DNA from 2 places in the Streptacidiphilus cavernicola genome. Region 1 is predicted to be linked to the other one. Evidence: riboswitches for the same ligand, from Rfam matches in the RefSeq annotation. Region 1 holds a riboswitch; the other holds the start of a gene.
The links. A riboswitch is a leader RNA that binds a small molecule or an ion and turns the genes downstream of it on or off. The one in region 1 is predicted to bind ZMP and ZTP.

Region 1 (27,366 bases):
GTGCTGGACCCGGCCGTCGAGTACCCGGGCCGTGCCGACGCCCGCCCGGACCGCGCGCAGGCAGCCCTCCATCTTCGGGAGCATGCCGCTGGCCAGGGTCGGCAGCAGCTTCTCCAACTCGCTCACGGTGAGGTGGCTGATCACAGCGTCGCTGGCGGGCCAGTCGGCGTAGAGGCCCTCGACGTCGGTGAGCACCACCAGCATCTCGGCGTCCAGCGCCATCGCCATCGCGGCGGCGGCGGTGTCGGCGTTGATGTTGTAGACGTGGCCGTCGTTGCTGCGGGCGATGGAGGAGATGACCGGGATGCGCCCGTTGTCGAGCAGCGCGTGGACCGCCCCCGGCTCGACGTGGGCGATGTCGCCGACCAGGCCGATGTCGACCTGCTCGCCGTCGACGTCCGCGTAGCGCTTGACCGCGGTCATGGTGTGGGCGTCCTCGCCGGTCATCCCGACCGCGAACGGGCCGTGCTCGTTGAGCAGGCCGACCAGCTCGCGCTGGACCTGCCCGGCCAGCACCATCCGGACCACGTCCATGGTCTCCGGGGTGGTCACCCGCAGCCCCGCGGTGAAGGAGGAGGTCAGGCCGAGCTTCTCCAGCTGGGTGTTGATCTGCGGGCCGCCGCCGTGCACGATGACCGGGCGCAGCCCGGCGTAGCGCAGGAAGACCACGTCCTGGGCGAAGGCGGCCTTGAGCGACTCGTCGACCATGGCGTTGCCGCCGAACTTGATCACGACGGTCTTGCCGTGGAAGCGCTCCAGCCAGGGCAGCGCCTCGACCAGGGTGAGCGCCTTGGGGAGCGCGGTGTTGTTGCGGGCCTGTTCGCCCGTGGGTGCGATGTGCACGGCCGTGGGGCCCCTTCAGCTGGAGTAGGCGCTGTTCTCGTGGACGTAGTCGGCGGTGAGGTCGTTGGTCCAGACCGTGGCCCGGTCGGAGCCGGCATTCAGGTCGGCGGTGACGACCACCTGGCGGTCCTTCATGCTGACCAGGTCGCGGTCCTCGCCGACGCTGCCGCCGCGGCAGACCCAGACGCCGTTGATGGCGACGTCCAGGGCGTCCGGGTCGAAGGCGGCGGCGGTGGTGCCGATGGCGGCCAGCACCCGGCCCCAGTTGGGGTCCTCGCCGTGGATGGCGCACTTGAGCAGGTTGTTGCGGGCGATGCTGCGGGCGACCTCGACCGCGTCGGCCTCGGTGGCGGCGTTGACCACGTCGATCCTGACGTCCTTGCTGGCCCCCTCGGCGTCGCCGACCAGTTGCAGCGCGAGGTCGGCGCAGACCGTGCGGACGGCCTCGGCGAAGGCGTCCTGACCGGGCGTCACCCCGCTGGCGGCGGAGGCCAGCAGCAGCACGGTGTCGTTGGTGGACATGCAGCCGTCGGAGTCGACCCGGTCGAAGGTGGTCCTGGTGGCGGCGCGCAGCGCGGCGTCCAGGTCGGCGGCGTCCACCGCGGCGTCGGTGGTGAGTACGACCAGCATGGTGGCCAGGCCGGGGGCGAGCATTCCGGCGCCCTTGGCCATGCCGCCGACGGTCCAGCCGTCCGGATGGGCCGCGACGGCGGTCTTGTGCACGGTGTCGGTGGTCTTGATGGCGACGGCGGCGGCCTCGCCGCCGTCCTCGGCCAGCTCGGCGGCGGCCAGCTCGACGCCGGGGAGCAGCAGCTCCATCGGCAGCCGGACCCCGATCAGGCCGGTGGAGGCGACCGCGACGTCGGCCGCGTTGAGGCCCAGCGTCTCGGCGACCTTCTCGGCGGTGGCGTGGGTGTCCTGGAACCCGAGCGGGCCGGTGCAGGCGTTGGCGCCACCGGAGTTGAGGACGACGGCGGAGAGGTGGCCGTCCTTCAGCACCTGCTCGGACCAGAGCACCGGGGCGGCCTTGACCCGGTTGGAGGTGAAGACGCCGGCCGCGGCCAGCGAGGGCCCGTCGTTGACGACCAGGGCCAGGTCCGGGCTGCCGGAGGCCTTGATGCCCGCGGTGACGCCGGCGGCGCGGAAGCCCTTGGCCGCCGTGACGCCGACGCCGGGGAGGTGGTTCGTCACGGTGCGACTCCAGTCTGCGGAAGGCCGAGTTCCTCGGGGAGGCCGAGGGCGATGTTCATGCTCTGGACGGCGCCGCCGGCGGTGCCCTTGACCAGGTTGTCGATGGCGCTGACCACGGTGATCCGGCCCACGCCCTGGTCCAGTGCGACCTGCACCAGGGCGTGGTTGGAGCCGAGGACCGAGGCGGTGGCGGGCCACTGGCCCTCGGGCAGCAGGTGCGCGAAGGGCTCGGCGGCGTAGGCGGCGGTGTAGGCGTCGCGGACCTGCCGGGCGGTGACGCCGGGGCGGGCCTTGACGCTGCAGGTGGCGAGGATGCCCCGGGACATCGGGGCCAGGGTCGGGGTGAACGAGACCGCGACCCGCTCCCCCGCGGCGAGGGAGAGGTTCTGGGTCATCTCCGGGGTGTGCCGGTGCACGCCGCCGACGCCGTAGGGGCTCATGCTGCCCATCACCTCGCTGCCCAGCAGGTGCGTCCTGGCGGCCTTGCCCGCGCCCGAGGTGCCGGAGGCGGCGACCACCACCGCCTCGGGCTCGGCCAGCCCGGCGGTGTACGCGGGGAGCAGCGCCAGGGTGACCGCGGTGGGGTAGCAGCCGGGCACTGCGATCCGGGCGCTGCCCTTGAGCGCCGCCCTGGCGCCGGGCAGCTCGGGCAGCCCGTACGGCCAGGTGCCCGCGTGCGGGGAGCCGTAGAACTTCTCCCAGTCGGCCGGGTCCTTGAGCCGGAAGTCGGCGCCGCAGTCGACGACCAGTACGTCCTCGCCCAGCTGCTCGGCGACGGCCGCGGACTGGCCGTGCGGCAGGCCGAGGAAGACGATGTCGTGGCCGGCCAGCGTGGCCGGGTCGGTGGGCTGGAGCACCCGGTCGGCGAGCGGCAGCAGGTGCGGCTGCAGCTCGCCGAGGCGGGCCCCGGCGTTGGAGCCGCCGGTGAGCGCGCCGATCTCGATCCGCGGGTGGGACAGCAGCAGGCGCAGCACCTCGCCGCCCGCGTACCCGCTCGCCCCGGCCACCGCTGCTCTGAACGCCTTGGCGGGATGTGCCATGACTCCTCCTCCGCTTCGGGATAACTATACGAAGGAAGGCACATTCATGCAATCGCGCTACCGGGACGATACTCCTGCGGGGTAACGTCGGGCCGAAAGATCACAGGACCCCGGAAGATCCGAGACGTGAGGACAGTGACGTGAGCGACATCGTGCGGGTAGGGGTCGTCGGCTGCGGCCTGATGGGGTCGGGGATCGCCGAGGTGTTCGCGCGGGCGGGCCTGGAGGTCAAGGTATCCGAGGCGAACGGCGAGGCGCTGGAGATCGGCCGCACCCGGCTCACCGGCTCGCTGGACACCGCGGTCCGCCGCGGCAAGCTCGCCGAGGCCGACCGGGACGAGGCGCTGGCCCGGATCTCGTTCACCACCGACCTGGCCGACTTCGCCGACCGCGACCTGGTGATCGAGGCGGTCGCCGAGCGCGAGGACGTCAAGACCGCGATCTTCCGGACGCTGGACCAGGTGGTGGAGCGGCGCGACGCGATCCTGGCGTCCAACACCTCCTCCATCCCGATCGTCAAGCTCGCCTCGGCGACCTCGCGCCCGGAGCAGGTCCTCGGCGTCCACTTCTTCAACCCGGCGCCGGTGCAGAAGCTGGTCGAGGTGATCCCGACGCTGACCACCTCGGCCGAGACGGTCACCCGGGCCGAGGCCTTCGCCCGCGAGGTGCTGGCCAAGGAGCCGATCCGGGCCAGGGACCGGGCCGGATTCGTGGTGAACGCGCTGCTGGTGCCCTATCTGCTGTCCGCGGTCCGGATGTTCGAGTCCGGCGTCGCCACGGCCGAGGACATCGACAAGGGCATGGAGGCCGGCTGCGCCCACCCGATGGGCCCGCTGCGGCTGTGCGACCTGATCGGCCTGGACACCATCGTCTCCATCGCCGAGTCGATGTACCACGAGTACAAGGAGCCGCTGTTCTCCGCGCCGCCGCTGCTGCAGCGGATGGTCGACGCCGGCCTGCTCGGACGCAAGTCCGGCCGGGGGTTCTACCAGTACTGATCCGGCGCACCACCGGGGCGCTACCGGGGCCGCCGCGGGTACCCCCTACCCTGATTCCATGTCAGATCCTCAACTGATCCGCATCGGTGCGCGTTCGTCCCCGATGTCGCTGGCCCAGGTGCGCCGGGTGCGCGCCGAACTCGCCGCCGCGCACCCGGGGACGGCCACCGAGGTGGTGCCGTTCACCACCTCGGGCGACCGCTGGTCCGGTGCGCTGGTGGAGCTCGGCGGCAAGGGCGCGTTCACCCGGGAGATCGACGAGGCGCTGCTGTCCGGCGCCGTCGACCTGGCGGTGCACTGCGTCAAGGACGTCCCCGGCGACCGCCCGGTCCCGGCCGGGACGCAGTTCGCCGCCTACCTCAAGCGGGACGACCTGCGCGACGCGCTGGTGCTGCCGGTCGGCCACCCCGGCGCCCGGCTCGGCGGCGCCACCCTCGCCGACCTGCCCGCCGGCACCAGGATCGGCACCTCCTCGGTCCGCCGGATCGCCCAACTGGCACAGCGCTACCCGGAGCTGGAGCCGGTGCCGTTCCGCGGCAACGCCAACAGCCGACTGGCGAAACTGGACGCGGGCGAGGTGGACGCGGTGCTGCTGGCCGTCTCCGGGCTGGAGCGGATCGGCCTGGCCGACCGGATCACCCAGATCCTGGACGTGGAGCAGATGATGCCCGCGGTCGGCTCCGGCACCCTGGTGCTGCAGTGCCGGGCCGGGGACGAGCGGGTGATCGAGGCGGTCGGCGCGCTCAACGACGCGGAGACCTACCGGCAGACCACCGCCGAGCGGATGCTGCTGCACGTGCTGCAGGGGCACTGCAACTCGCCGATCGCGGCCTACGCCACCACCGAGTTCGACGGCCGGCTCTCGCTCCGCGCCCGGGTGTTCAGCGCCGACGGCAAGACCGTGCTGGACGCCCACGAGTGGGACCGCAACGCGCACGCGCTGGGCACCTCGGTGGCCGCGACGCTGCTGCGGCAGGGCGCGCACGAGGTCATCAACGCGATCCCGCACTGACCGACAGCAGCACACCGCCGTCAGGACCGTGCACGTCCAGCCGGACCGGCGGGGTGCGCCGGTGCAGGGCGTAGTGCTCGCGGACCCGGGCCAGCACCAAGGGCAGCGCGGCCTCGGTGTCGGCGGACACCGGCCCCTGCTGCAGCCAGTGCAGGCAGAGGGTCCAGTCGTCCGCGTCCTCGGCCGGGTGCTCCCTGGTCGGAGCCGCCCCGACGGCGATGCCGTCGAGGGCGGCCACGATCGCCGCCATGTCCTCCGGATCGATGTGCCCGGGGTCGTTCTCCACCAGTGCCTCGCTCATGCGTTCCGCCTACCCCGTCCCGTACGCCCCAAGCGCACCACCGGGACGGAGCGGGCCGCCGGGACCGGGCGGACCGGCCGCGGTCAGCGGCTGAACAGGTTGGGCGTGTGCAGACGGCGCTTGGTGAGCACCGGGCTCGCCACGGTGTCCGCGTCCCCCTCGACCGGGTCGGCGAACCCGCCGCCGGTGTCGGCCTTGGCCGCGGCCTTGCGCTCGCGCCGGGCGGCGCGCAGCTCGGAGCTGCGCCGGCGCTCGCGCCGGGCGCCCGCCGTCAGCATCAGCAGGCCGAGGCAGAGCAGCAGGGTCAGCGCTATCCCGGCCAGGAACGCGCCGAGTGTGTTGACGTTGGCGAGATGGTGGTCGAAGAGGCGCACCGAGTAGTGCGGCCCTCCGCCGAGGTTGTCCGCGGTCACCACGATCGCGAAGGCGACCGCGACGGCCACGATCAGCAGTCCGAGCAGCAGCATGACTGGTTACACCCCATTCGACAGTGCGTCCTGGTTGACGTCTGCCGCAGCGCGTACCCCGTTACCCGGTCCGCTAACGTCCCGTCAGGACAGGCTCAGAGCAGGCCGCGGACCCGGGCGCTGAGCCGGGTCAGCCCGAGCAGCGCGTCGATGTTCGGGGTCGGCACGCCGACCAGGCCGCCGATCTCGCGCACCGCGCCGACCAGCGCGTCCAGCTCCAACCGCCGTCCGGCCTCGGCGTCCTGCAGCATCGAGGTGCGGGTCAGGCCGAGCTTGCGGGTGACCTGGCTGCGGTCCTCGGGGCGTTCGGCGATCGGGCAGCCGATCCGCTCGCCGATCGCGGCGGCCTCCCGCATCGCGTCGTGGCAGAAGGCCATGACCAGTTCGTCGTCCAGGATCAGGTCCCCGGTCGCGCCGGTGAGGGCGGAGACCGGGTTCATGGTCATGTTGCCCCAGAGCTTGTACCAGACGCCGTGCTGGATCTCGGTGGACACCTCGGCCTCGAACCCGGCCGCGGCGAACAGCGCTGCCAGCTCGCGGACCCGGGGCGACTCCGCGCCGTCCGGCTCACCGAGGATCAGCCGGCCGCCGCCGTGGTGCCGGACCAGGCCCGGCTCCGGGGTGCTGGCGCTGAGGTGCACCACGCAGCCGACGGTGTTGCCGACCGGGACGGTGGCGGCGATCCGCCCGTCCGGGTCCACGCTCGCCAGCCGCCGGCCGGCGCAGGGGCCGCCGAAGCCCTCGAAGAACCACCAGGGCACCCCGTTCATCGCGGCGACCACGGCGGTGTCCGGGCCGACCAGCGGCGCCAGCACCGGCAGCGCGGCCTCCAGCGCATGTGCCTTCACCGCGAGCACCACCAGGTCCTGGACGCCCAGTTCGGCCGGGTCGCCGGTGGCCGGCACCGGCGCGGTGAGCAGGCCGCCGTCCGGCTGCTCCAGCCGCCAGCCGTGCGCGCGCAGCGAGGCCAGCGTCGCCCCGCGCGCCAGCGCCGAGACCTCCGTTCCGGCTGCCGCCAGCCGCGCCCCGATCAGACCGCCGACCGCTCCCGCTCCCAGCACACAGATCCGCATGGGCCCGAACCTAACCCGCCGGGGCTCCGGCGCACCAGGCCGGGCCAGCCCCGTACCGTGCCCGGGTCAGCCCCGTACGTGCTGGAGCCAGGCGGGCCGCCCGGCCAGGGTCGCGGCGGTCCTGGCGGCCTCGGCCCTGGCCAGTTCCCCGGCGTCGGCGAAGCCCTCCGGCAGCCACTCGGCGGAGCGGGCGGCGCGGGCGGCCAGGTGCGCGACATAGGCCTCGCGCTGCTGCTCCGGGGTGTCGAATCCGGGCTCGTCGGCCAGCCAGGCGTCCGGGACCAGGCCGACCACCTCGCGCAGCAGCGCCGCGGTGACCAGCGGCGCGAGCGCGGCGTCGGCGGCCGGGACGTCCGGGGCGAAGCCGCCGAGCGCGTGCTCGGTCATCGGGTAGCGCCGGGCCACCGCCTCGTCCGCGCCGGACCAGCGGTGATGGAAGATCAGCGCCGCGCCGTGGTCGATCAGCCGGAGCCGGCCGTGCCAGACCATCAGGTTGGGGCTGTGCACGGTCCGGTCCACATTGCCGACCAGGGCGTCGAACCAGACCACCCGCCCGGCCTCGGCCGGGGTCACCGCGACCTGCGGCGGCTGCCGCAGCGGGGCGAAGTCGTGCGCGCCGGGCAGGAAGTCCATGCCCAGGTTGAGCCCCGTGCTGCCGCGCAGGATGTCCTGCACCTCCGGATCCGGCTCCTCCTCGGCGACCCGGGGGTCGAACCGGACCAGCACCAGCTCCGGCACCGGCAGCCCGAGCCGCCGCCCCAGCTCCCCCACGATCACCTCGGCGACCAGCGCCTTGCGGCCCTGCGCCGCACCGGTGAACTTCACCACGTAGGTGCCCAGGTCGTCGGTCTCCACCACGCCGGGGACGGAGCCGCCGGTGCGCAGCGGGGTGAGGTAGTGCAGCGCCGTCACCTCGGCCAGTCCCGTCACCCGCTCCGCCCTTCTCCGCGATCCCTGCGACCCTGCCAGGTCAACCACTCCGCAGGCCCGCCGATTCCTTCCCGGCGAGCGCCTCCAGCAGCGCGGACAGCTGTCCGAGGCCGCCGTCGGACCAGACCCCGCCGGCGAAGACGTCGGCCGCGACCTCCTCGGCGGCGGCCAGCATCTGGGCCAGCCGCTCGCGTCCGGTGCCGGTCAGCGCCGCGTAGGCGACCCGGGCGTCACGCGGGTCGGGCTCGCGGACCACCAGGCCGATCCGCTCCAGCGGGATCAGGCCCCGGGTCACCCCGGACGCGGACATCCCCAGCGCGTTCGCCAGGTCCACCCGGCGCATCCGGCCGCCGGGCGCCCGTCCGAGCTGCCGCAGCACCGCCAGGTCGGCGAAGCTGACGCCGTGCAGCCCGGACAGGGTCGCGTCGAACCGCCTGACCAGCGCCGCCTGGGCCCGGACCAGCCGCAGCGACACCGCCAGCGCCTCGCTCATCTCCTCGCTCACGTCGCTCATGCCCGGCAGCCTAACAGATGCTTGCGCACTCAAGGAGTGTCAAAGTATCCCCCGCGACCGCGCTCCGCCCGGCATAATCCGCTGCAACGCGACTGGCGGGTCAGGGGTGGGCGAAAACCACCGGGAAGCAGCCCCGCGAGGGCCGTCCGCCTGGGCCCCCGCAGAGGAGCCTTCCGCCATGAGCGCCTTCTCCGACGTCGACGCCAGCCCCCGCCCGCAGGAGCTGGTCGACTACCTCGACCACGCCCACACCGGCCTGCACGCCCCCAAGCTGCGCCTGCAGCAGGGCCTGCCGATCCGCCCCGGCCACCGGGTGCTCGACCTCGGCTGCGGCTCGGGCCACGAGCTGGCCCGGCTGGAGGAGGACGGCGCGGTGGCCTTCGGCATCGACAGCAGCGCGGTGATGCTGCAGGCCAGCCACTCCCGACTGACCGACGACGACCTCCCGGCCCGGCTGGCCCAGGCGGACGGGGCCCGACTGCCGTTCCGGGCCGGGGTGTTCGACGCCTGCCGGATCGAGCGGGTGCTCCAGCACGTCGCCGACCCGGCCGCGGTGCTGGCCGAGGCCCGCCGGGTGCTGCGCCCCGGCGGGGTCCTCGGCGTGTGCGAGCCCGACTGGTCCTCGTTCACCCTGGCCTCCTCCCTGCGGGAGGCCGCGGCGGCGGTGTCCGCCCAGGTCGGGGCACAGATCGCGCAGCGCGACATCGGCCGGCAGCTGCGCCGGCTGCTGGTCGGCGCCGGCTTCGGCGCGATCCGGGTCGAGGTCGAACTCGCGGTCTACACCGGCCTGGACGAGCTGGATCTGATCATCTCGCTCCGTCGTGCCGCCGAACGCGCCTGCGCGGCAGGGAGCCTGACGGAGCACCAGGCCGAGGCCCTGCTCGCCGAACAGCGCGCGCTGTCCGACGGCGGCGGCTTCCACGCCACCCTCAACCGCTCGGTCCTGGCCTGGGCACGCTGACCCTGGGCGCGCTGACGGTCACCCGCGGGGCAGCACCCCGCCGCGGAGGGCGCTGAACAGCCGCTCCAGGCGCGCGCGGTGGTCGTCCGCCACCGCGCTCGGCGGCTCCCCGGCGATGCGGCGGCGCGCGGTCTCCAGCAGCACGGTGCCGTAACCGGCGATGAAGAAGGCGGCGAGCAGCGCCCCTTCGCCGGTGAAGGCCGGGTCGCGGTCGAGCTCCTCGGCCAGGATCCGCTGGAGCTCGGCGGCGATCTCCCGCGCCCGCGCGACCAGGGCCGACGACGCCGCGACGGTCCGGAAGAAGGAGACCGAGCGGTCATTGAGGCCGGAGAGCGGATGGCGCTCCTCGACCAGGCCGAGGGTCGCGTCGCGCAGCGACGCCAGCACGTCGGTGCCGGGGGCGCGGTCGCGCACCGCCGAGCGCAGCAGCTCGACGGCGTCGTCGGCCCGGTCCAGATAGAGGTCCTCCTTGCGCGGGAAGTGGTTGAAGACCGTCACGCTCGACACCCCGGCCTCCCGGGCGATCTCGGCGACCGTCACCGCGTCGAATCCGCGGTCGAGGAACAGCCGACCCGCGACCTCCGAGATCCTCGCGCGCGTCTGCGGGCCGCCTCGCTCGCTGGTCCTGGGCATCCGGTCCTCACTTCCTTGCGCAACTAAACTTAGTCACTTAACCTAGTGGTATGTCCTCCCCAGAACAGACCACAGCCATTGTGGACGCCGCCACCGACCCGGCCCGCTCCCCCCGCTCGCTGCGGGAGGCGTGGTTGGCCCTGGCCGGACTGTCCGCGGTGTTCCTCTTCGAGATGCTGGACAACTCGATCCTGAATGTCGCGCTGCCCACCATCGGACGCGAGCTGCATGCCTCGACCACCGCGCTGCAGTGGGTGACCGGCGCGTACGCAGTGGTGTTCGGCGGGCTGATGCTGGCCTTCGGCGCGGTCGCCGACCGCTTCGGCCGACGGCGGACCATGCTCATCGGGCTGGCCCTGCTGGGCGTGGCGAGCCTGGCGACCGCCTTCGTCAGCACAGCGGAACAGCTGATCGCGGTCCGGGCGGCGACGGGGGTCGCCGCCGCGATGACGACCCCGGGGTCGATGGCGCTGGCCTTCCGGCTGTTCGGCGCGGACGGCCTGCGGGTCAGGGCGATCACCCTGATCTCGACCGTGGGCCTGGTCGGGCTGGCGATCGGCCCGACCGCGGGCGGCCTCGTGCTCGCGGTCGCGCCCTGGCAGGTCCTGCTGCTGGTGAACGTGCCGGTCGCGGTGCTGGCGATGATCGGGATCCGGTTCGGCATCGCCGCGGACGCCGCGGACGAACTGCACCGCGATCCGGTGGACGTCGCGGGCGCGGTCCTGGGCACCGCGGCGATCGTGCTCGCGCTGGTCGCGCCCACGCTGTTCGTCGATGCGGGCACGGGCTCGTGGGTCCCGTGGGCGGTCACCGCGGCGGCCGTACCCGCGGCGGTCCTCTTCGTCCTCCGCGAGCGTTCGGCCCGGCACCCGCTGCTCGACCTCAGGCTGGTCGCCCGTCCGCTGGTCTCCAGCGGTCTGGCGTTCAAGGCGGCGACCGGGCTGGCCACCGCCGGGCTCGGCTACCTGGTGACGCTGCAGCTGCAGCTCGACTGGGGCTGGTCGCCCGCGCTGGCCGCGGTCGGGATGCTGCCGCAGGTGGTCGTCCTGATCGCGGGCGGCTCGCTGGTCAGTCCGTTCGTCGAGCGGGTCGGCCTCGAACGGGCCGCGGCGATCAGTGCCGCGGCGGTGGTCGGCGGGCTCGCCGTCTACAGCCTGCTGGGCCGGTTCGGCTATGTCTGGGTCGCGCTCGCCCTGGTGCTGGTGGCAGCGGGGATGCGGGTGGTCGGCGTGGCCGCCGGGACCAATGTGCTGCGCGGGCTGCCGAAGGAGCGGACCACGATCGGCGCGGCCCTGGTCGACACCGCCTCCGAGGTCACCTCGGGCATCGGCATCGCCGTCACCGGCACGGTTCTCGCCGCACTGTTCACCGGCGACCTCGCCGCCTCGCACTGGACCGCCCGGCAGACCGCGGAGTTCCAGCAAGCAGCCACCGTCGCCGGTCTCACCCTCACCGTGGTCGCCGCCCTGCTCGTCGGCTGGGGGATCATCCGTGGCCGGTCCGCCCCGATCACGGCCGACGACAGCGACAGCAGCGCAGGCCGCGACGACAGCCCCGGCGCGGAAGCGGACGCGCCGCGAGCGGCCCAGCACGCCGGTTGACCTTCGGCCGGGCTCCCGCAGGGCTCACCGCGCCAGGGGCCTGCCTCCGGTGCGGCTTCCACCAGGGCCCCGGCAGGGCTCACCGCGCCGGCGGCCTGCCGCCGACCAGGCCGACCGCGTGGGCGCCCGCGCGGCACCCCGCTGCCGCCGCCTCCAGCCAGTCCGCGCCCGCGAGCCTCGCGGCCAGCAGCCCGCCGGCGAAGGCGTCGCCCGCGCCGGTGCTGTCCAGCGGCGCGGTCGGCAGGCCCGGCACCGCACCCAGCAGCGTGCCGTGGTCGGCGACCAGCGCCCCGGCCGCGCCGAGCTTCAGCGCCACCACGCAGTGGCACCGGGCGCTCAGCGCCCGCGCCGCGTCCTCGGGGTCGGTAACCCCGGTCAGCTCCCGCGCCTCGTCCAGGTTGGGCAGCAGCAGCTCCACCCCGCCGAGCAGGTCGAGGAACCGGGACGGGCCGTGCTCGCGCAGGAAGCCGACCGACGCCGGGTCCACGCTGACCGCGATGCCGCGCGCCGCCGCCCGGACCACGGCCTGCGCCGCGAGCGCTCGTCCCGGCGCACCGAACAGCAGGTAGCCGGAGAGGTGCAGCCGACCGACCCGGTCCAGCAGCGCGTCGTCCCAGTCCGCCGGGCCGAGCGCCCCGCTGGCGCCCCGGTCGGTGACGAAGGTGCGCTCCCCCGCCGCGTTCACCAGCACGATCACCACCGCCGTCGGCCGCTCCCGGTCCACCCGCAGGCAGGGGCGCACGCCGACGCGTTCGAGCGCGTCCCGGTGCCAGTCGGCGGAGTCCTCGCCCACCCGGGACAGCAGCGTCACCCGTTCGGATCCGCCGTCAACCGCGCGGGCGGCCCAGGCGGCCGTGTTGGCGGCCGACCCGCCCGGCCGCAGGGCGATCCCGGCCGCGGTGTCGGTGTCCGCGGTGAGCGGGGTGGCGTGCAGCGCGACCACGTCGGTGACCAGGTCGCCGACGACCAGCAGCCCGGGGACGGACGGGACGGACGGCTCGGCCGCCATCAGCGCAGTGCGGCGTGGCTGCGGGCGATCTTCGCCGCCAGCGCGACATTGCCGCGCACCGCGGCGAGGTTGGCCTCCAGCGAGGCCCCGCCGGTGTGCTCCACCAGGTAGCCGAGCAGGAACGGGGTGACGGCCTGTCCGGTCACCCCGGCCCTGCCGGCCGCGGCCAGCGCCTCGGCCAGCACCCGGTCGTGCAGCGCCGGGTCCAACTGCTGCCGCTCCGGCACCGGGTTGGCCACGATCAGCGCGGTCAGGTCGGTGTTCAGCTGCCAGCGGGCCCGCATCAGCGCCGCGACCTGCTCCGGGCTGTCCACGGTCCAGTCCACCGGCAGCCCGGACGAGCGCAGGTAGAAGCCGGGGAACTCGGCGGTCCGGTAGCCGACCACGCCCACGTTGAGGGTCTCCAGCCGCTGCAGCGTGGCCGGTACGTCCAGGATGGACTTCACCCCGGCGCAGACCACGGTGACCGGCACCCGGGCCAGCAGCCCCAGGTCCGCCGACTCGTCCTGCAGCGTCACCCAGTCGCGGTGCACGCCGCCGAGGCCGCCGGTGGCGAACACCGCGATTCCCGCCGCATGGGCCAGAAAGGCGGTCGCCGACACCGTGGTCGCCCCGCTCGCGCCGAGGGCCACGGCCGGGGCCAGGTCCCGGAAGCCCAGCTTGCGCATCCCGGTGTCCTCGGCGACCCGCTCAAGGCCGCCCTTGCCGAGGCCGACCCGGGCCACCCCGTCCAGCACCGCGATGGTGGCCGGCACCGCCCCGCCCTCCCGGACGGCCGCCTCCAACTCCTGTGCCACCGCCAGGTTGCGCGGGCGCGGCAGCCCGTGCGAGATGATCGTCGACTCCAGCGCGACCACCGGACGCCCGCGCTCCACGGCGTCTCGGACCTCGCGGGACAGGCGTATCGGGGCGTCGGGCATGTCGGCGTTCGACCTCCTGGAGCACGGAACCGAAGCACGGAACCTGAGCACGGGACAGGGCCGGACGGCGGCGCTCGGCCCTCTGCCCTGCATCCTGTCGCCGGAGCGGCCCGCTCAAACCGGCGGCGGCCTGCCACCCCCCGTCCGGGGGGTGGCAGGCCGCCGATCGTCCGGGCTCCAGACTGTCCGTCAGCCGCGCAGGGCCGCCCCGGTGCGGGCCACCGCCTCGGCGATGGCGGCCTCACGGGCCGCGGTCGCCTCCTCCGCGGTCAGCGTCCGGTCGGCGGCGCGGAAGCGCAGCGCGTAGGCCAGCGACTTCCGGTCCGCGCCGAGCTGCTCGCCGGTGTAGACGTCGAACAGCCGCAGCGACTCCAGCAGCGGGCCGGCGCCGGCCCGCAGCGCCGCCTCGACCTCGGCGGCCGGGACGGAGTCGGCGACCACCAGCGCGACGTCCTGGGTGGCGACCGGGAAGCCGGAGATCCTCGGCCCCTCGGCCTGGCGCACCCCATCGGCGGTGAGCAGGTCGACGTCCAACTCCATCGCGCAGGTGCGCTCCGGCAGGTGCAGCGCCTTGACCGTGCGCGGGTGCAGCTCACCGGCGTGGCCGACCAGCCGGTCGCCCACGTACAGCGCGGCGCAGCGGCCCGGGTGCCAGGGCGCGTGCTGCGCCTGGCGGACCGTCAGCTCCACGCCCGCGGCGGCGGCCACGGTACGGGCCGACTCGACCGCGTCGGCCCAGGTCGCCGCGCGGCTCTGGCCCCACCAGCCGTCGGGCTCGCGGGAGCCCGCGAGGACGGTGGCGACGCGGTGCGGCTGACGCGGCAGCGCCGCGTTCAGCAGCGCGATCTCCTCGTCGGTGGGACGGCGGTCGACCGGCAGCCGGGGCGCCTGGAACAGCGCCTTCTGGTCGGTGCCGTCGACCCGGAACACCAGGCCCTGCTCGAACAGCGCCACGTCCACCGCGCCCCGGCCGACGTTCCGGCGCAGCGCCGCGAGCAGGCCCGGCAGCAGCGTGGTGCGCAGCGACGGCTCCTCGTCGGAGATGGGGTTGGCGAGCGTGACCGTCCTCCGACGGTCGTCGTCCGGCTCCAGGCCGAGCGCGTCCAGGGCCGTCTCGCCGAGGAACGGGTAGTTCAGCACCTCGACGTAGCCGGCCCCGGCCAGCGCAAGACCGGTCCTGCGCCGCAGCCGCTGGGCCTCGGTGAGCCCGCGCCCGGCCGGGACCTGCGGCAGCGTGGAGGGCAGCTCCTCGTAGCCCTCCAGCCGGATGACCTCCTCGGCGAGGTCGTTGGGGTCGGTCAGGTCGGGCCGCCAGCTCGGCGGGGTGACCACCAGGACGTCCCCGCCCGCGACGGTGCAGCCGACCTCCTGCAGCCGGCGGACCACGGTCTCCCGGCCGTACTCCTGCCCGGCCACCCGGTCGGGGTGGTCGGCGCTGATGGTGATGCTGTGCACCGGGTGCGCGGCGGCGATGTCGGTGACCCCGGCCTCCGCCGTCCCGCCCGCGACCAGGACCAGCAGGTCCACCGCGCGCTGTGCGGCAGCCTTGCCCGCCTCCGGGTCCACCCCGCGCTCGAAGCGCTTGGCGGCCTCGGACGGCAGCTTGTGCCGGCGGACGCTGCGGGCGATCGAGACCGGCGCGAAGTGCGCGGCCTCGACCACGATCTCGGTGGTGCCGGTGATCCGGCCGGTCTCCGGATCCTCGACCGCGGTGGCGATCTCGGTGCCCGCGCCGCCCATCACCCCGGCCAGGCCGATCGGCCCGGAGTTGTCGCAGATCAGCAGGTCCTCGGGGTCGAGGGTGCGCTCCACGCCGTCCAGCGTGCGCAGCTTCTCCCCGGCCAGGGCGCGGCGGACGGTGATCGCACCGTCGATCCGGCTGCGGTCGTAGGCGTGCAGCGGCTGGCCGAGCTCCAGCATCACGTAGTTGGTGATGTCGACGGCCAGCGAGATCGGGCGCATCCCGGCCTTCTGGATCCGCCGCTGCATCCACAGCGGGGACAGCGCGGTCGGGTCGACGCCGGTGACGCCGCGGGCCACGAAGCGGTCGCAGCCGAACGGGTCCTCGACCTTGACCAGCGGGCCGTAGGAGTTGGCCGGGGGGACGTCCAGCAGCGCCGGGTCGCTCAGCGGCAGCCCGTAGGCGATGGCGGCCTCGCGGGCCACGCCGCGCACCGACAGGCAGTAGCCGCGGTCGGCGGTGACCGCGATGTCCAGCACCTCGTCGACCAGCTCCAGCAGCTCGACCGCGTCGGTGCCGGGCTCGAACTCGGGCGGCAGCACGATGATGCCGTCGTGGTCGTCGCCCATGCCCAGCTCGCGGGCGGAGCAGATCATGCCCTCGGAGGTGTGGCCGTAGGTCTGCCGGGCGGCGATCGGGAACGGTCCGGGCAGGACGGCGCCGGGCAGCACCACGACCACCTTGTCGCCGACCGCGAAGTTCCGGGCGCCGCAGACGATGTTCTGCGGGCCGCCGTGGCCGTTCGCGTCGCCGACGTCGACCTGGCAGTAGCGGATGGGCTTCTTGAAGCCGGTCAGCTCCTCGATGGCGAGGACGCGACCCACCACCAGCGGGCCCTTGAGGTCGGCGCCGACCTGCTCGACGGTCTCGACCTCCAGGCCAGCCCGGACCAGCCGGTCGGCCACGTCACGGCCGGTCTCACCCGCGGGCAGGTCGACGTACTCCCGCAGCCAGGAAAGCGGGACGCGCATCAGATCTCCATCCCGAACGGAAGGGTGAAGCGCACGTCACCCTCCACGATGTCTCGCATGTCTTCGACGTTGTGGCGGAACATCAGCAGGCGCTCGATGCCGAAGCCGAACGCGAAGCCGCTGTACCGGTTGGGGTCGATCCCGCAGGCGACCAGCACCCGGGGGTTGACCATCCCGCAGCCGCCCAGCTCGATCCAGCCCTCGGAGGAGCAGGTCCGGCAGGGGCGGTCCGGGTTGCCGACGGACTCGCCGCGGCAGGAGAAGCACACCATGTCCATCTCGGCGGACGGCTCGGTGAACGGGAAGTAGTTCGGACGCAGCCGCGTCGCCATCCCCGCGCCGAACAGCGACACCACCATGTGGTCCAGGGTGCCCTTGAGGTCCGCCATGGTCAGGCCCTCGTCCACGGCCAGCAGCTCGATCTGGCTGAAGACCGGGGTGTGGGTGGCGTCCAGCTCGTCCGAGCGGAACACCCGGCCGGGGCAGATCACGTAGATCGGCGGCTCGGAGGCGGCCAGCATCGAGCGGATCTGCACGCCCGAGGTGTGCGTCCGGAGCACCACGCCGTCGGTCGGCTCGCCCGCGGAGTCGCGCAGGAAGAAGGTGTCCTGGGTGGAGCGCGCGGGGTGGTCCGGGCCCATGTTGAGGGCGTCGAAGTTCAGCCACTCGGCCTCGACCTCGGGACCCTCGGCGATGGCGTAGCCCATCGACGTGAAGATGTCGCCGAGCCGCTCGGAGAGCGTGGTCAGCGGGTGCCGGCCGCCGCGCGGGGCGCGGTCGTACGGGAGGGTGACGTCCACGGCCTCCTCGGTGAGCACGCGGGCGTCCCGCTCGGCCTCCAGCTCGACCCGGCGCTCGGCCAGCGCCTTGTTGACGGCGCCGCGGGCCTGGCCGACCCGCTTGCCGGCCTCGGCCTTGGCCTGCGGGGGCAGCGCGCCGATCTCCCGGTTGGCGAGGGCCAGCGGGGAGCGGTCACCGGTGTGGGCGACCTTGGCCTCCTGCAGCGCGGCGAGGTCGCCGGCGGCGGTGAACGCGGCCAGGGCCGCGTCGCGCAGGCGCTCGATCTCTTCCGGCTTCAACGCCTCTACCTCGACCGGGTCATAGGACTTGTTCGGTGCGGACATCTCTCTCTTCCCGTGCTCCTGCGTGGATCGTGCGGGTATGTGGCATCGCACCACGCCAGTGGACGAGTCTACTGAGGTTCTGGAGGTGACGACGCCCGCGCGGCTCAGAGCATGAACTCGGGCAGGCCCGCGGGCAGCACGAATCGGAACCTGGCGCCGCCCTCGGGCATCCGGTCCACCGCGATGCTGCCGCCGTGCGCCTCGACGATGCCCTTGACGATGTAGAGGCCGAGGCCGGTCCCGCCGCGCTTGCTGCCGCGCCAGAACCGGGTGAAGACCCGCGGAATCGATTCCTCGGGGATGCCGGGGCCCTGGTCCGAGACCGTCACCGCCGTCACCTCCCGGAGCTGGCCGGAGGCGAGGACCGCCTGCTCGGACCGGACCTCGATGGTGACAGTTCCCTCACCGTGCCGCACCGCGTTTTCCAGCAGGTTGCCCAGCACCTGGTCCACCTTGTCCGCGTCCGCCCACAGCGGCGGCAGCGGCTCGTGGACCTGCACCACGAAGCGCTCCGGCGCGGTGCCCGCGGCGATCTTGCCGTCCACGTGGTGCCGGATCGCGGCCGGGAGGTCGACCTTCTGCCGCCGGACCTCCAGCCGTCCGGCGTCGATCCTGGAGATGTCGAGCAGCTCGGCGATCAGCCGGGTGACCCGGTTGGCGTCGGCGTCGACCGTCTCCAGCATCAGCTTCTTCTGGTCGTCGGTGAACCGCTCCCACTTCTGCAGCAGGGTCGCGGTGAAGCCCTTGACGCTGGTCAGCGGGCTGCGCAGCTCATGGGCGACGGTGGCGATCAGCTCGGCGTGGCTGCGCTCGGTACGCCGCCTGGCCTCGGTGCCGCGCAGGGTGACCACCACCCGGGTGACCGGCCCGGTGCCGCCGTCGGCGCGCAGGTAGCGGGCCGAGACCAGGACCTCCCGGCCGCCGGGCAGCAGCAGGTTGCGCTCGGGCTGACGGGTGCGTATCCGCAGGCCGCCGTAGGGGTCGGTGAGCTGCCACCAGCGTCGGCCCTCCAGGTCCTCCAGCGGCAGCGCCTCGGCCAGGGTCCGACCCAGGGCGAGCGCGGCCGGGATGCCGCTGATCCGCACCGCCGCGGCGTTGAAGCAGACCACCCGCTGGTCGGCGTCGGCCACCACCAGGCCGTCCGGGAGCTCCTCCGGATCGAGCCAGCCCAGGCCGACCCCGGCGCCCCGGGGCACGGCAGTCGGAACGACCACGCCGGCCTGCCGCGTGTCGGTCATGACCGCCCTCCCTCCGGATCCCGCCGTCACCCGCGATCCTCCGGTCACCCTAGCGAATGACCGGCTGCTCGCGGCACCCGCCGGAGGCGCGTTGGGCGCGCGCGGAGGCGTAGAGGCACACGGCGGCGGCCGTGGCGAGATTCAGGCTCTCGGCGTGTCCGTGGATCGGGACCCGCACCACCTCGTCCGCCAGTGCGCGGGTGGCCTCCGGCAGGCCCCAGGCCTCGTTGCCGAAGACCCAGGCGGTGGGCCCGCCCAGGGCGCCGTCGTCCAGCTCGGCGTCGAGGTCGCGGGCGCCCGCGCCGTCCGCCGCCAGGATCCGCACCCCGGCGTCGCGCAGGCCCTTGACCGCCAGCTCCACCGGGACCCCGACCGCGACCGGGAGGTGGTAGAGGCTGCCGACCGAGGCCCGGACCGCCTTGGGGTTGTAGAGGTCCACCGAGCCGTCGGTGAGCACCACCGCGTCCGCGCCGGCGGCGTCGGCGGTGCGCAGCACCGTCCCGGCGTTGCCGGGGTCGCGGACGTGCGCGAGCACCGCGACCAGCCGCGGCCGGGCGGCCAGCACCTGCTCGAAGCCGGTGTCGACGAAGCGGCAGACGGCGGCGATGCCCTGCGGGGTGACGGTCTGGCAGACCGCCTCGATCACCTCGTCGGTCGCGGTGAGCACCGGGATCCGGGCGGCACGGGCGTGGTCCAGCAGCTCCGGGTGCCGCTCGGCGGCCTCGGCGGTGGTGTAGATCTCCACCACGGCGTGCTCGCCGCCGGGCAGCGTCCCGTGGGCCACGGCCTCGCGGACCGCCTGCGGGCCCTCGGCGACGAAGCGGCGCTCCTTGCCGCGCTGGGCGCGGCGGGAGAGCCGGCGGGCGGCGCTGACCCGGGTCGAGCGCAGCGAGGTGAGCTCGGGGGACGGCTGCTGGGGCATCGCGGTTCTCACTTCGGGTGGGCTGGGCTGAAAACGACACTGGACCCGCAGGGCGTCATTCCCTGCGGGTCCAGCTCACAGCACGGCGACGGAGTCGACTGCTCAGGCGGCGTCGGCGGCGACGCGGGGCGCGTTCACGTCGGCCGGGAGGGCCTTCTGCGCGACCTCGACCAGCGTGGCGAAGGCGCCGGCGTCGTGCACGGCCAGCTCGGCCAGCATCTTCCGGTCGATCTCGACGTTGGCCAGCTTCAGACCCTGGATCAGGCGGTTGTACGTCATGCCGTTGGCACGCGCCGCGGCGTTGATGCGCTGGATCCACAGCTGACGGAAGTCGCCCTTGCGCTTCTTCCGGTCGTTGTAGTTGTAGGTGAAGGAGTGCAGCAGCTGCTCCTTCGCCTTGCGGTACAGGCGCGAGCGCTGGCCGCGGTAACCGCTGGCGCGCTCGAGGACGACCCGGCGCTTCTTGTGGGCGTTTACTGCCCGCTTGACGCGTGCCACGTTGTTACTCCTTGATGAGGACCGCGGTCAGTCTCACGCGGTCCGGTGACGAATGGTTCGAGGGGATCGGCTGCGCAGGGCGCAGGATCACTTGCCGAGAAGCTTCTTGACCTTCTTGACGTCAGCCGGGGACACCTCGACCGTGCCGGCCAGGCGACGGGTCAGCGTGGACGACTTGTGCTCGAGCAGGTGACGGCGGCCGGCGCGCTGGCGCAGCACCTTGCCGGAGCCAGTGATCTTGAAGCGCTTGCTGGCACCGGAGTGCGTCTTGTTCTTCGGCATGTCGCCGTACTCTCCTCGTCGGTCCGCTGCCCGCCCGTGCGCCGGGGCGCGAGCGGGAGCGCTGTGGTTCTCCAGGGCCCTCCGGCGGGTGCCGGGGGGCCGGGCGGACGTGGCAGCCTAGCTGGCCGCCACCTCCTGGTTGTCCGCGACCTCGGCGTCCGCGGGGGCGACGTCGGCATCGGCGGCAGCCTCGTCGGCGGCCTCCGCTGCGTCGTCGAGCTCCTGCGGCTCGTCGGCCTCGGGGGCTTCGTCGGCCGAGAGGACGTCCTCGTCGTCGGCCGGGCGGCCCTGACGCTCGGCCTTGCGCGCGGCGGCTGCCTCGCGGGCCTCGGCCATGGCCTCGGTCTTCTTCTTGTGCGGGCCGAGCACCATGATCATGTTTCGGCCGTCCTGCTTGGGGTTGGACTCGATGAAGCCCAACTCCTCCACGTCCGAGGCGAGGCGCTGCAACAGCCGGAAGCCGAGCTCGGGGCGGGACTGCTCACGACCGCGGAACATGATCGTGATCTTGACCTTGTCACCCTGCTTGAGGAACCGGACGACGTGACCCTTCTTGGTGTCGTAGTCGTGCGGGTCGATCTTCGGCCGGAGCTTCATCTCCTTGATGACCGTGTGCGCCTGGTTCTTGCGCGCCTCACGGGCCTTCATGGCGGACTCGTACTTGAACTTGCCGTAGTCCATGAGCTTGCACACCGGCGGCCGGGCGGTCGCCGCGACCTCGACCAGGTCCAGGTCGTACTCCTGCGCAAGTTCCAGGGCCTTGGCAAGCGGCACGATGCCGACCTGCTCGCCGCTGGGACCGACGAGTCGCACCTCAGGGACGCGAATCCGGTCGTTGATGCGGGGCTCAGTGCTGATGGATCCTCCTCGGTTGCACCTCGCGGCTGCCGACCCGGCAGCCGCGTTATGCGGACTGGTTTACCGCCATACAGGACTTCATTCGTACCGCGGTGGGAACAACGCGCCGGGCGTTTCACCGCGGGCACGAAAAAAGCCCCGCATGACACACAGGCGGGGCTCCACGGAAACCGGGCACGCTGCTGCGGAGCTGAGTGTCCGCGGTACGCGCTGGGTGGTGTCACGCTGGTAGGCGTGAACCACCGGACCGGAACCCGACGACCCGGGGGTCGATGCGGGTGGGAGAAGGAGCCTCCACTTGCGGGCCTGGCACCACACCCCACGGGCATGACGACCTGGCCGGTCAGTGTCCAACCATAGCAGCGTTCCGGCGTAGCGCAGAATTCCCCGGTTCGGCAAGCTTCGGGCAGACTCTCGGACAGAACAGTCGGACCGACATCCATGATCAGCCAGGACCAGCGAGGCGAGCCCCAGATGACCACCCAGCCCGAGACCCCCGACATCGACGACCTGACCCGGGACATCGCCGACGTGCCGGCCGTGGAGCTGATCACCACCACCGCCGTGCACCTGCTGAGCGCGGCGGCGGTCAACCTGGGCCTGGCCGAGGACGGCGAGCAGCACAAGGACCTGGACGAGGCGCGCAAGCTGATCAACGCCCTGGCCGGGCTGCTCACCGCCGCCGCGCCGGACCTCAGCACCTACCACGCCGCCCCGCTCCGGGACGGGCTGAAGTCGCTTCAGCTCGCCTTCCGCGAGGCCTCGCTGGTCCCGGACGCCCCGGGCACCGGCCCCGGCGAGAAGTTCACCGGCCCGGTCTACGGCTGACCGGGACGCCATCCCGGCGACAGCCCCGGCGGCGGTTGCCAGGGAACGGCCAGGCTGCTCCTAGGGCGGTCAGAGGAACGCTGCCTAACGTGCCGGTGCATGTGGAGCAGATTCGCGGCACGGCCGCGCGAGGGGACCGACCACCGCGTCCGGCCCCGGACCGCCGTCATCTGCACGGTCGCCGGGGTGCTGGCGGTGGCCGGGACGACGACGCTGGCGGTGCACGGCGGCTCGGCGCGGGCGTCGACCTCGGCGGCGGCGACCGGCTCGGGCGCCGGGTCGGCGGTGGCCGCGCCGTCCCCCGGCAGCGCCTCGCCCACCCCGTCCGCCACCCTCTCGCCCACCGGCGCCCCGTCGGCTACGGTGACCGCGACGCCGAGCGCGCCCGCCTCCACGCGTCCGACCGATTCGGGAGACGGCATGGACGCACTGAAGGACGCGGTGGCGCGGGCCTCGGGCAACGCCTCGGTCTCCGTGGTCGACCTGACCACCGGAGCCTCGCTGGACTACGGCGCGGCCGGACACTCCTTCGTCACCGCCAGCATCGTCAAGCTGGACATCCTGGCCACCCTGCTGCTGCAGACCCAGGGGCAGGGCGGACTCAGCACCTCCCAGCGCGCGCTGGCCACCAGCATGATCGAGAACAGCGACAACGACGCCGCGAACAGCCTCTACCTCGCCATCGGCGCACACAGCGGCCTGGACGCCGCCAACAAGCGCTTCGGGCTCGGCTCGACCCAGGGCGGCACCGACGACTACTGGGGTCTGACCACGACCACCGCGGCGGACCAGGTGAAGCTGCTGCGCCAGGTGTTCACCGGCTCCTCGCTGCTGGACGCCGCCTCCCGGGAGTACGTCCAGGGCCTGCTCCGCCAGGTCGAGACCGACCAGCGCTGGGGCGTCAGCGCCGCGGCCACCGGCGACTACCAGCTCAAGAACGGCTGGCTGCCCCGCTCCGCCACCGGGCTGTGGGTGATCAACAGCACCGGGCTGGTCGACCACGACGGCCACCAGCTACTGATCTCCGTGCTCTCCGACGGCAATCTGTCCGAGAGCCAGGGCATCACCCTGGTCGAGTCGGTGGCCAAGGCCGCGGCGGAGACGGTCGGCTGAAGCTCTAGCTTAGGGTGAGGGTTGAGGGTTGAGGCGGCGTCAGCGGCCCGTCAGGTCCGGCTCAGCGGGCGTACAGCGGCTCGGCCGGCTCCGCCCTGGAGGCGGGCACGACGGCCAGGTCCAGGCCGCGGTCCAGCCGGATCCGCAGCAGCTCGTGCTCGGCCAGCGCCGCGGCCAGCCGCTGGACCGACCGGCCGAGCCCGGCCGGGTCGGCGGCCGGGTCCGGGATCAGCGCCAGCAGCGCGTCCGTCTCCGCGCTGGGGAGCAGATGCGCCCGCAGTACCTCGGGGTGCCGCGCCAGCACTCCGCGCACCGCCTCGGCGACCTCCGGGTCGCGCAGCGGGTCGATCCGGGCCCTGCCCTCGGCCACCGCGCGCATGGCCGCGCCCGACAGTTCGTAGAAGGCGGGACCGGCCAGGTCGATCAGCAGCGCGTCGGCCTGCTCCGACCAGGCCGCCCGGACCGCCTGCGCGGCCGGGACCGGCGCGGGGCGGGCGTCCGCGCGCCAGCGGGCCAGCGCGTCCAGAGAGGTGAAGGCGGGCAGGCCGCGGCGTCCGTCCGGGGTCTGCACGGTCGGGACGGCCATGTCGCTGGACTTCTCGTGCGTCAGGCCGTCGGCGCCGGTCTCGGCCTCGCCGAGGATCGCCACGATCGGGACCATCAGCCGGGCGCCGACCAGCGCGTCGAGCAGTTGCCGCTCGGTGTCCGCCGAGGGCTGCGCGGCGTGCCGGGCCAGCGCCTCCGCGAGCCGGGGGTCCGCCGCACCGTCGTCACCCGAGAACCCCGGGTCGGGGATGTTCTTGCGCTGCACCCGGCGAGCCTAGTCGATCGGGCCGGGTCCCCCTACCGACAGGTAGGCGCGGTGTGGCAGTCTTCGCGCATGGTGACACCCTCCGCAGACCGCGCCCGCTACGACCGCGCCACCGTCGGCCTCGACGCCCCGCTGGCGATCGTGGACCTGGAAGCCTTCGACGCGAACGCCCAGGACCTGGTCCGACGCGCGGGCGGCAAGCCGATCCGGGTGGCCAGCAAGTCGGTGCGCTGCCGGGCCCTGCTGGAGCGGGTGCTCCGGACGGACGGCTTCCAGGGGATCATGAGCTTCACCCTGGCCGAGTCGATCTGGCTGGCCAGAGCCGGCTTCGACGACATCCTGCTCGCCTACCCCTCCGCCGACCGGGCCGGATACGCCGAGCTGGCGGCCGACCCCAAGCTGGCCGGGGCGGTCTCGGTACTGGTGGACGACCCGGCCCAGCTCGACCTGATCGACGCCGCGCACGGAGCGGGGACCGAGGAGATCCGGGTCTGCCTGGAGCTGGACACCGCGCTGCAGCTGTTCGGCGGACGGGTCCGGGTCGGCGCCCGGCGCTCCCCGCTGCGCACCCCCGAGGCGCTGGCGGCGTTCGCCGGGCTGGTGCAGAACCGTCCCGGCTTCCGGGTGGTCGGCCTGATGGCGTACGAGGGGCACATCGCGGGCGTGGGCGACCGGATCGCCGGGCGCCCGTTCCGGTCCCGGGCGATCCAGGCCATGCAGCGCAAGGCCCGCGCCGAGCTGGCGCAGCGCCGCGCCGACGTGGTGGCCGCGGTCCGGCGCGTCGCCGACCTGGAGTACGTCAACGGCGGCGGCACCGGCAGCGTGGAGAGCACCGTCGCGGAGGCCTCGGTGACCGAGGTCGCGGCCGGCTCCGGCCTCTACGTCCCCCGGCTGTTCGACAACTACCGGTCGTTCACCGGCCGTCCGGCGGCGCTGTTCGCGCAGCCGGTGGTACGGCGGCCCGGGGTGGGCGTGGTGACGGTGCTCGGCGGCGGCTACCCGGCGTCGGGCGCGGCCGGGGCGGACCGCTCCCCCGTCCCCTACCTGCCGGAGGGGCTGCGCTACGACCCGCAGGAGGGCGCGGGCGAGGTGCAGACGCCGCTGCTGGGCTCGGCCGCGGACGATCTGCTGATCGGCGACAAGGTGTGGTTCCGGCACGCCAAGGCCGGGGAGCTGTGCGAGCGCTTCGCCGAACTGCGGCTGATCGAGGGCGACCGGATCGTGGAGACGGTGCCGACCTACCGCGGCGAGGGCATGACCTTCCTCTGAACTCTCGCTCTGGTGGCGGCACGGGCGGCCGTACCGACGAGAGCCCCCGCCGAAGGACTTCGGCGGGGGCTCTCGTCTGCGGGGAGGAAGGCGTGGTCAGGAGTTGCTGCCGCTCGTTCCGCCGGAGCCGCTCGCGCCGCTGCCGCCGCCCAGGCTCGCGGTGTCGACGTCGGCGATGCCGGAGACGATGGTGTCCATCACCGAGACCGCGGGCGCCTTGGCCGCGGTGTCGAAGCCCATGTGCAGGGCGACCAGGGACTTGTTGTCGCTGGTCGGGAAGACCACGGTCTCCACCGTGCCGCTGTTGCCGACCTTGGCGTCGACCTTCCAGCGGATCAGGTAGCCGGAGCGGCCGGCCACGGTGACCGCCTGGGACTCCAGCTGCTGGTGTCCGGTGATGTCGCCGTAGGCGTCCTTCACCGCACCGGCGATGTCGGCCTCGGCGGCGGCCTTGGCGCCGGCGCTGACCGAGGCCTTCAGGGTCGCCGTGTTGGCGCCGCCGAGGGTGCAGCCGTTGCTGGACTGGGCGCAGGTGTACTGGCCGACGTAGAGGGAGGCGTAGCCGTCCTGGGTGGTGCCGCCGGTCCAGCCGCTGGGGATGGGCAGCGAGACGCCGTCGATCAGGTCCAGCGCGGTGGTGCTGTTGCCCCCGTTGCCGGGGAGGCCGCCGGAGCCGCCATTGCCGCCGCTGCCGCCGGAACCCCCGCTGCCGCCTGAGCCGCCGCCGGTGCCGGGGAGGCCGCCGGAGCCGCCGCCCTGGGAGCCGCCGGAGCCGCCGTTGCCGCCCTCGCCGCCGGTGCCGCCGCCGAGCTGGCCGTTGCCCGACCCGAAGCGCTGGGAGGGTGCGGAGGCATTGCTGCTCGACTTGTTGTTGTCCATGATCAGGTAGGTGGTCAGGCTGCCGACGCCGAGGCCGACCAGGGCCGCCACCGTACCGGCCACGACGGTGGCCCGCCGGGGGCGGGGCCGTTTGGCCGGGACAGCGGGCAGCACCTCGTCGGGCTTGGTGCTGACGGTCCATTCGGAACCGTTCCACCAGCGCTGACCGGGGTGGGCAGGGTCAAGGGGCTTGGGGTCCGGGTACCAGCCGGCCGGGGTCGTCGTACTCACAGCCGCAATCTACGGCCAATTCGATAAACGTGCGATCAACCGGTTCTGAGGATCGGCTGAGATTGACGTGTGGAAGGTGGCACCCGTACTCATGAGCGACCCCGCCCGCGCTCCGATCCGGTCGGGCCGGAGGTTGGGCCGAAGGGGGTCCCGTCCGCGCCGGGGTTGCGTCGGCTACGTCGTTGCGTCGGCTACATCGGGGTCACGTAGGCTCCGCCGATGCCGCCGTCCACCAGAAACTCGTTGGCCGTCATGAACGACGAGTCGTCGCTGGCCAGGAAGGCCACCGCGGCGGCGATCTCCTCCGGGCGGGCGAACCGTCCCAGCGGGATGTGCACCAGCCGCCGGGCCGCGCGCTCCGGGTCCTTGGCGAACAGCTCGCGCAGCAGCGGGGTGTCCACCGGCCCCGGGCACAGCGCGTTCACCCGGATGCCCTCGCGGGCGAACTGCACGCCCAGCTCCCGGGACATCGCCAGCACCCCGCCCTTGGACGCGGTGTACGAGATCTGCGAGGTCGCCGCCCCCATCACCGCGACGAAGCTGGCGGTGTTGATGATCGAGCCCCGCCCCTGCCGCTGCATGTACGGCAGCGCCGCCTTGCAGCAGAGGAAGACCGAGGTCAGGTTGACCTCCTGGACCCGGCGCCAGGCGTCGAGCCCGGTGGTCAGGATCGAGTCGTCGTCGGGCGGCGAGATCCCGGCGTTGTTGAAGGCGACGTCGACGCTGCCGTAGGTGTCGAACGCGGCCTTGAACAGGGCCTCGACCTGCTCGGCGTCAGTCACGTCGACCTTGGCGAACAGCCCGCCGACCTCCTCGGCGGCGGCCTTGCCCGCGGTCTCGTCCACGTCGCCGCAGACGACGTGGGCGCCCTCGCTCGCCAGCCGACGGGCGGTGGCCAGGCCGATGCCGCTGCCGGCGCCGGTGACCACGGCGGTGCGGCCGACCAGGCGGCGGCAGATGGATTCTTCGTTGCTGCTCACGGCTCTGCTACTCCTCGGTGGAAAAGAAGACGTTCTTGGTCTCGGTGAAGTGGGTCAGCGCGTCCGGGCCCAGCTCACGGCCCAGGCCCGATTCGCCGAAGCCGCCGAAGGGCGTCCAGTAGCGGACC
Region 2 (2,337 bases), on a different contig from region 1:
ACGCCCGGTTACATCCCGAACCCGGAAGCTAAGCCTCACAGCGCCGATGGTACTGCAGGGGGGACCCTGTGGGAGAGTAGGACGCCGCCGAACAACCATTACAGGTAACCCCCCTGACCACACGTCAGGGGGGTTACTTGCGTTCCAGACACAAAACAGACGGGTTGGTGGGGTCGGCCCTCACCGTAGAACACCTGGCGGCGCCGTCTCGCGCCTCCGGCGCACAGCAGCAACCACAACAAGGCAGGGCCCGGGGTGGTTCGGGTTGGTGAGTATTCACTCGCCGACCCGGCGGCCAGGCACCAACCCGAGCCCCGCCCCGGCTCCCGCGTCGTTGCTGCAGTGCGCCGGAGGCGCGAGACGGACCCGACACCGCAGCAACGGCGAAGGCCGACCCCACTCTCGTATGCCGGGGGTGCGCTTTCGTTCACAGGTCGACGGCAGGCCGCCGCGCGTGGTGGGGGTTGGATTGCGGACGGCTTCGCTGTGGTGGTGACTTCCGAGCTGGCGCGGGCGGCTGGGAGACTGCGCGGGTCGCTTTCAAGGAGAGAGGGTGGCTACCTACGTAGTCCCCCCGGGAAGGTCAGCCACGGGGGGTTCCGTGCCAGCGCCAGTTGGTTAGTTGGGGTTGGCCGGGGAGGTCAGTTCGGCCGGTGGACCAGAGGAGGGTGGGCCAGGGGGCGGTGTCGGTCGGGGCGTCCGGGAAGAGGCGGTGCAGGACGCGGGTGCAGAGGTCGGACGGTGGGTTTCAGGACAGGCCCAGGCCCTTGGCGATGTCCTGGGTGTGGACCAGGGTCTCGACGATGCCCATGGCGGCGAAGCCCTCGGGGTCGGACACGCCGAAGACGTGGTGGGCCCGTGCGGTCGGCGGTGTGGTGCGGACGACTGCGGTGAGCAGCGTGCCGGTCGCCTCCAGCACCTGCATCAGCCCGGCCGGGCCGGCGGCGCGGTCGGCCCAGATGCTGTTGGCCGGGCCGCCGGGACGCTTCCGCTCCCACCCGAACGGCACATGGGTGTCCAACGGAGGTTTGGCGGGGCCGAGTTGTACGGCGTAGGCGAACAGGTCGTCGGCGAGGTGCTGCGCGGTCTCCCAGCAGTCCCAGTCCAGGGAGCCCGCCTTTGCGCTCCAGTTCGCGTCCTCGGGCGCCGTGCTCAGCGTGGCGACCGCTGATCTGACAGCGTGTGCGACGTCGTCGGCGGTGATCGGCGGGTGCGGGGTGCTGCTGGTCGTGGTCATCGAGGGGAGGGTAGCAACGGTCGGGGCCGTTCGGGCACGGGTTTTCGGCGCCGGTAGGGTGGTGGGGCGGACGTGACTGGCGCTTGGGTGGGGTACCACCGGGGAGCGATCCGCCTTCGGACAGAAGCCGTGCGCCTGGGCGATCCACCACTACCTGAGGGTTGCCCATGTCTGTTGTCGAACCGGCGTCCGCCCAGCTCATGAACGGTACGGCGCTCGCCCGCGAGACCCTGGACCGCACCGCCGAACGGGCCCGGAAACTGCTGGCGGAGACGGGTGTGCGGCCCTGCCTCGCGACCGTGCTGGTCGGTGACGACCCGGCCTCGGTCACCTATGTGGCGATGAAGCGCCGCCGCAGCGCTGCCGCGGGCATCGAGTCGCGGCATCTGCCGCTGCCGGGGCGGACCACGACGGCGGAGCTGGTCGCGGCGATCCGGGCGCTGTCGGACGATCCGACCGTGCACGGCATCCTGCTCCAGCACCCGGTGCCCGCGCACATCGACGAGCGGGCCGCGTTCGAGGCGATCGCCCCGGCCAAGGACGTCGACGGGGTGACCATGTGGTCGTTCGCCGCGATGGCCTTCGGCCGCGACGACGGGTTCGTCTCCTGCACGCCCGGCGGGATCATGCGGCTGCTGGACGCGTACGGGGTGGACCCGGCCGGGAAGCGGGCCGTAGTGGTCGGGCGCAGCCCGATCCTGGGGAAGCCGATGGGGATGCTGCTGCTGGCCCGGGACGCCACGGTCACCTACTGCCACTCGCGGACGGTCGACCTGTCCTCCGTTGTGGCGACGGCGGACATCCTGGTCGCCGCGGTCGGTCGGCCGGAGTTCATCCGGGGTGCGGACATCAAGCCGGGGGCGGTCGTCATCGACGCTGGCTACAACCCCGGCAACGTCGGGGACGTCGACGCCGCAGGCGCGGGGGAGCGGGCGGGGCTGCTGACGCCGGTTCCGGGCGGAGTGGGTCCGATGACGATCGCGGTGCTGCTGGATCAGACGGTGCTGGCGGCGGAGCGGGTGGCCGCAGTGGCGGCGTCCACGGCGGTGACGTCCACGGCGGCGGCAGCGAGGTAGCGGCGACGGCGCCCGCGCCCCGGC

Region 2: it holds a riboswitch for ZMP and ZTP, as region 1 does, so the genes downstream of both, ACEZDE_RS33215 (bifunctional 5,10-methylenetetrahydrofolate dehydrogenase/5,10-methenyltetrahydrofolate cyclohydrolase) here and ACEZDE_RS04575 (methyltransferase domain-containing protein) in region 1, are expected to answer to the same signal.

What each region holds. Positions count from the first base shown of each region.
Region 1 is NZ_JBHFAB010000003.1:36,949-64,314, reverse strand. Features, by position in the region: gene argB (acetylglutamate kinase) at 1-843, opposite strand, end outside; gene argJ (bifunctional glutamate N-acetyltransferase/amino-acid acetyltransferase ArgJ) at 859-2,034, opposite strand; gene argC (N-acetyl-gamma-glutamyl-phosphate reductase) at 2,031-3,074, opposite strand; gene ACEZDE_RS04610 (3-hydroxybutyryl-CoA dehydrogenase) at 3,215-4,072, shown strand; gene hemC (hydroxymethylbilane synthase) at 4,131-5,084, shown strand; gene ACEZDE_RS04600 (hypothetical protein) at 5,065-5,385, opposite strand; gene ACEZDE_RS04595 (hypothetical protein) at 5,469-5,852, opposite strand; gene ACEZDE_RS04590 (2-dehydropantoate 2-reductase) at 5,948-6,925, opposite strand; gene ACEZDE_RS04585 (HipA family kinase) at 6,992-7,855, opposite strand; gene ACEZDE_RS04580 (MarR family winged helix-turn-helix transcriptional regulator) at 7,896-8,369, opposite strand; ZMP/ZTP riboswitch at 8,448-8,532, shown strand; gene ACEZDE_RS04575 (methyltransferase domain-containing protein) at 8,548-9,330, shown strand; gene ACEZDE_RS04570 (TetR/AcrR family transcriptional regulator) at 9,349-9,963, opposite strand; gene ACEZDE_RS04565 (MFS transporter) at 10,014-11,564, shown strand; gene ACEZDE_RS04560 (carbohydrate kinase family protein) at 11,644-12,573, opposite strand; gene ACEZDE_RS04555 (pseudouridine-5'-phosphate glycosidase) at 12,573-13,493, opposite strand; gene pheT (phenylalanine--tRNA ligase subunit beta) at 13,683-16,205, opposite strand; gene pheS (phenylalanine--tRNA ligase subunit alpha) at 16,205-17,329, opposite strand; gene ACEZDE_RS04540 (sensor histidine kinase) at 17,434-18,567, opposite strand; gene ACEZDE_RS04535 (TrmH family RNA methyltransferase) at 18,617-19,489, opposite strand; gene rplT (50S ribosomal protein L20) at 19,592-19,987, opposite strand; gene rpmI (50S ribosomal protein L35) at 20,075-20,269, opposite strand; gene infC (translation initiation factor IF-3) at 20,387-21,127, opposite strand; gene ACEZDE_RS04515 (DUF1844 domain-containing protein) at 21,602-21,955, shown strand; gene ACEZDE_RS04510 (serine hydrolase) at 22,055-23,068, shown strand; gene ACEZDE_RS04505 (SseB family protein) at 23,130-23,879, opposite strand; gene ACEZDE_RS04500 (amino acid deaminase/aldolase) at 23,949-25,148, shown strand; gene ACEZDE_RS04495 (DUF2510 domain-containing protein) at 25,245-26,258, opposite strand; gene ACEZDE_RS04490 (3-oxoacyl-ACP reductase) at 26,450-27,238, opposite strand; gene ACEZDE_RS04485 (aldehyde dehydrogenase family protein) at 27,246-27,366, opposite strand, start outside.
Region 2 is NZ_JBHFAB010000042.1:5-2,341, forward strand. Features, by position in the region: partial or broken rRNA gene rrf (5S ribosomal RNA) at 1-93, shown strand, start outside; partial or broken gene ACEZDE_RS33210 (maleylpyruvate isomerase N-terminal domain-containing protein) at 584-1,237, opposite strand; ZMP/ZTP riboswitch at 1,300-1,385, shown strand; gene ACEZDE_RS33215 (bifunctional 5,10-methylenetetrahydrofolate dehydrogenase/5,10-methenyltetrahydrofolate cyclohydrolase) at 1,405-2,313, shown strand.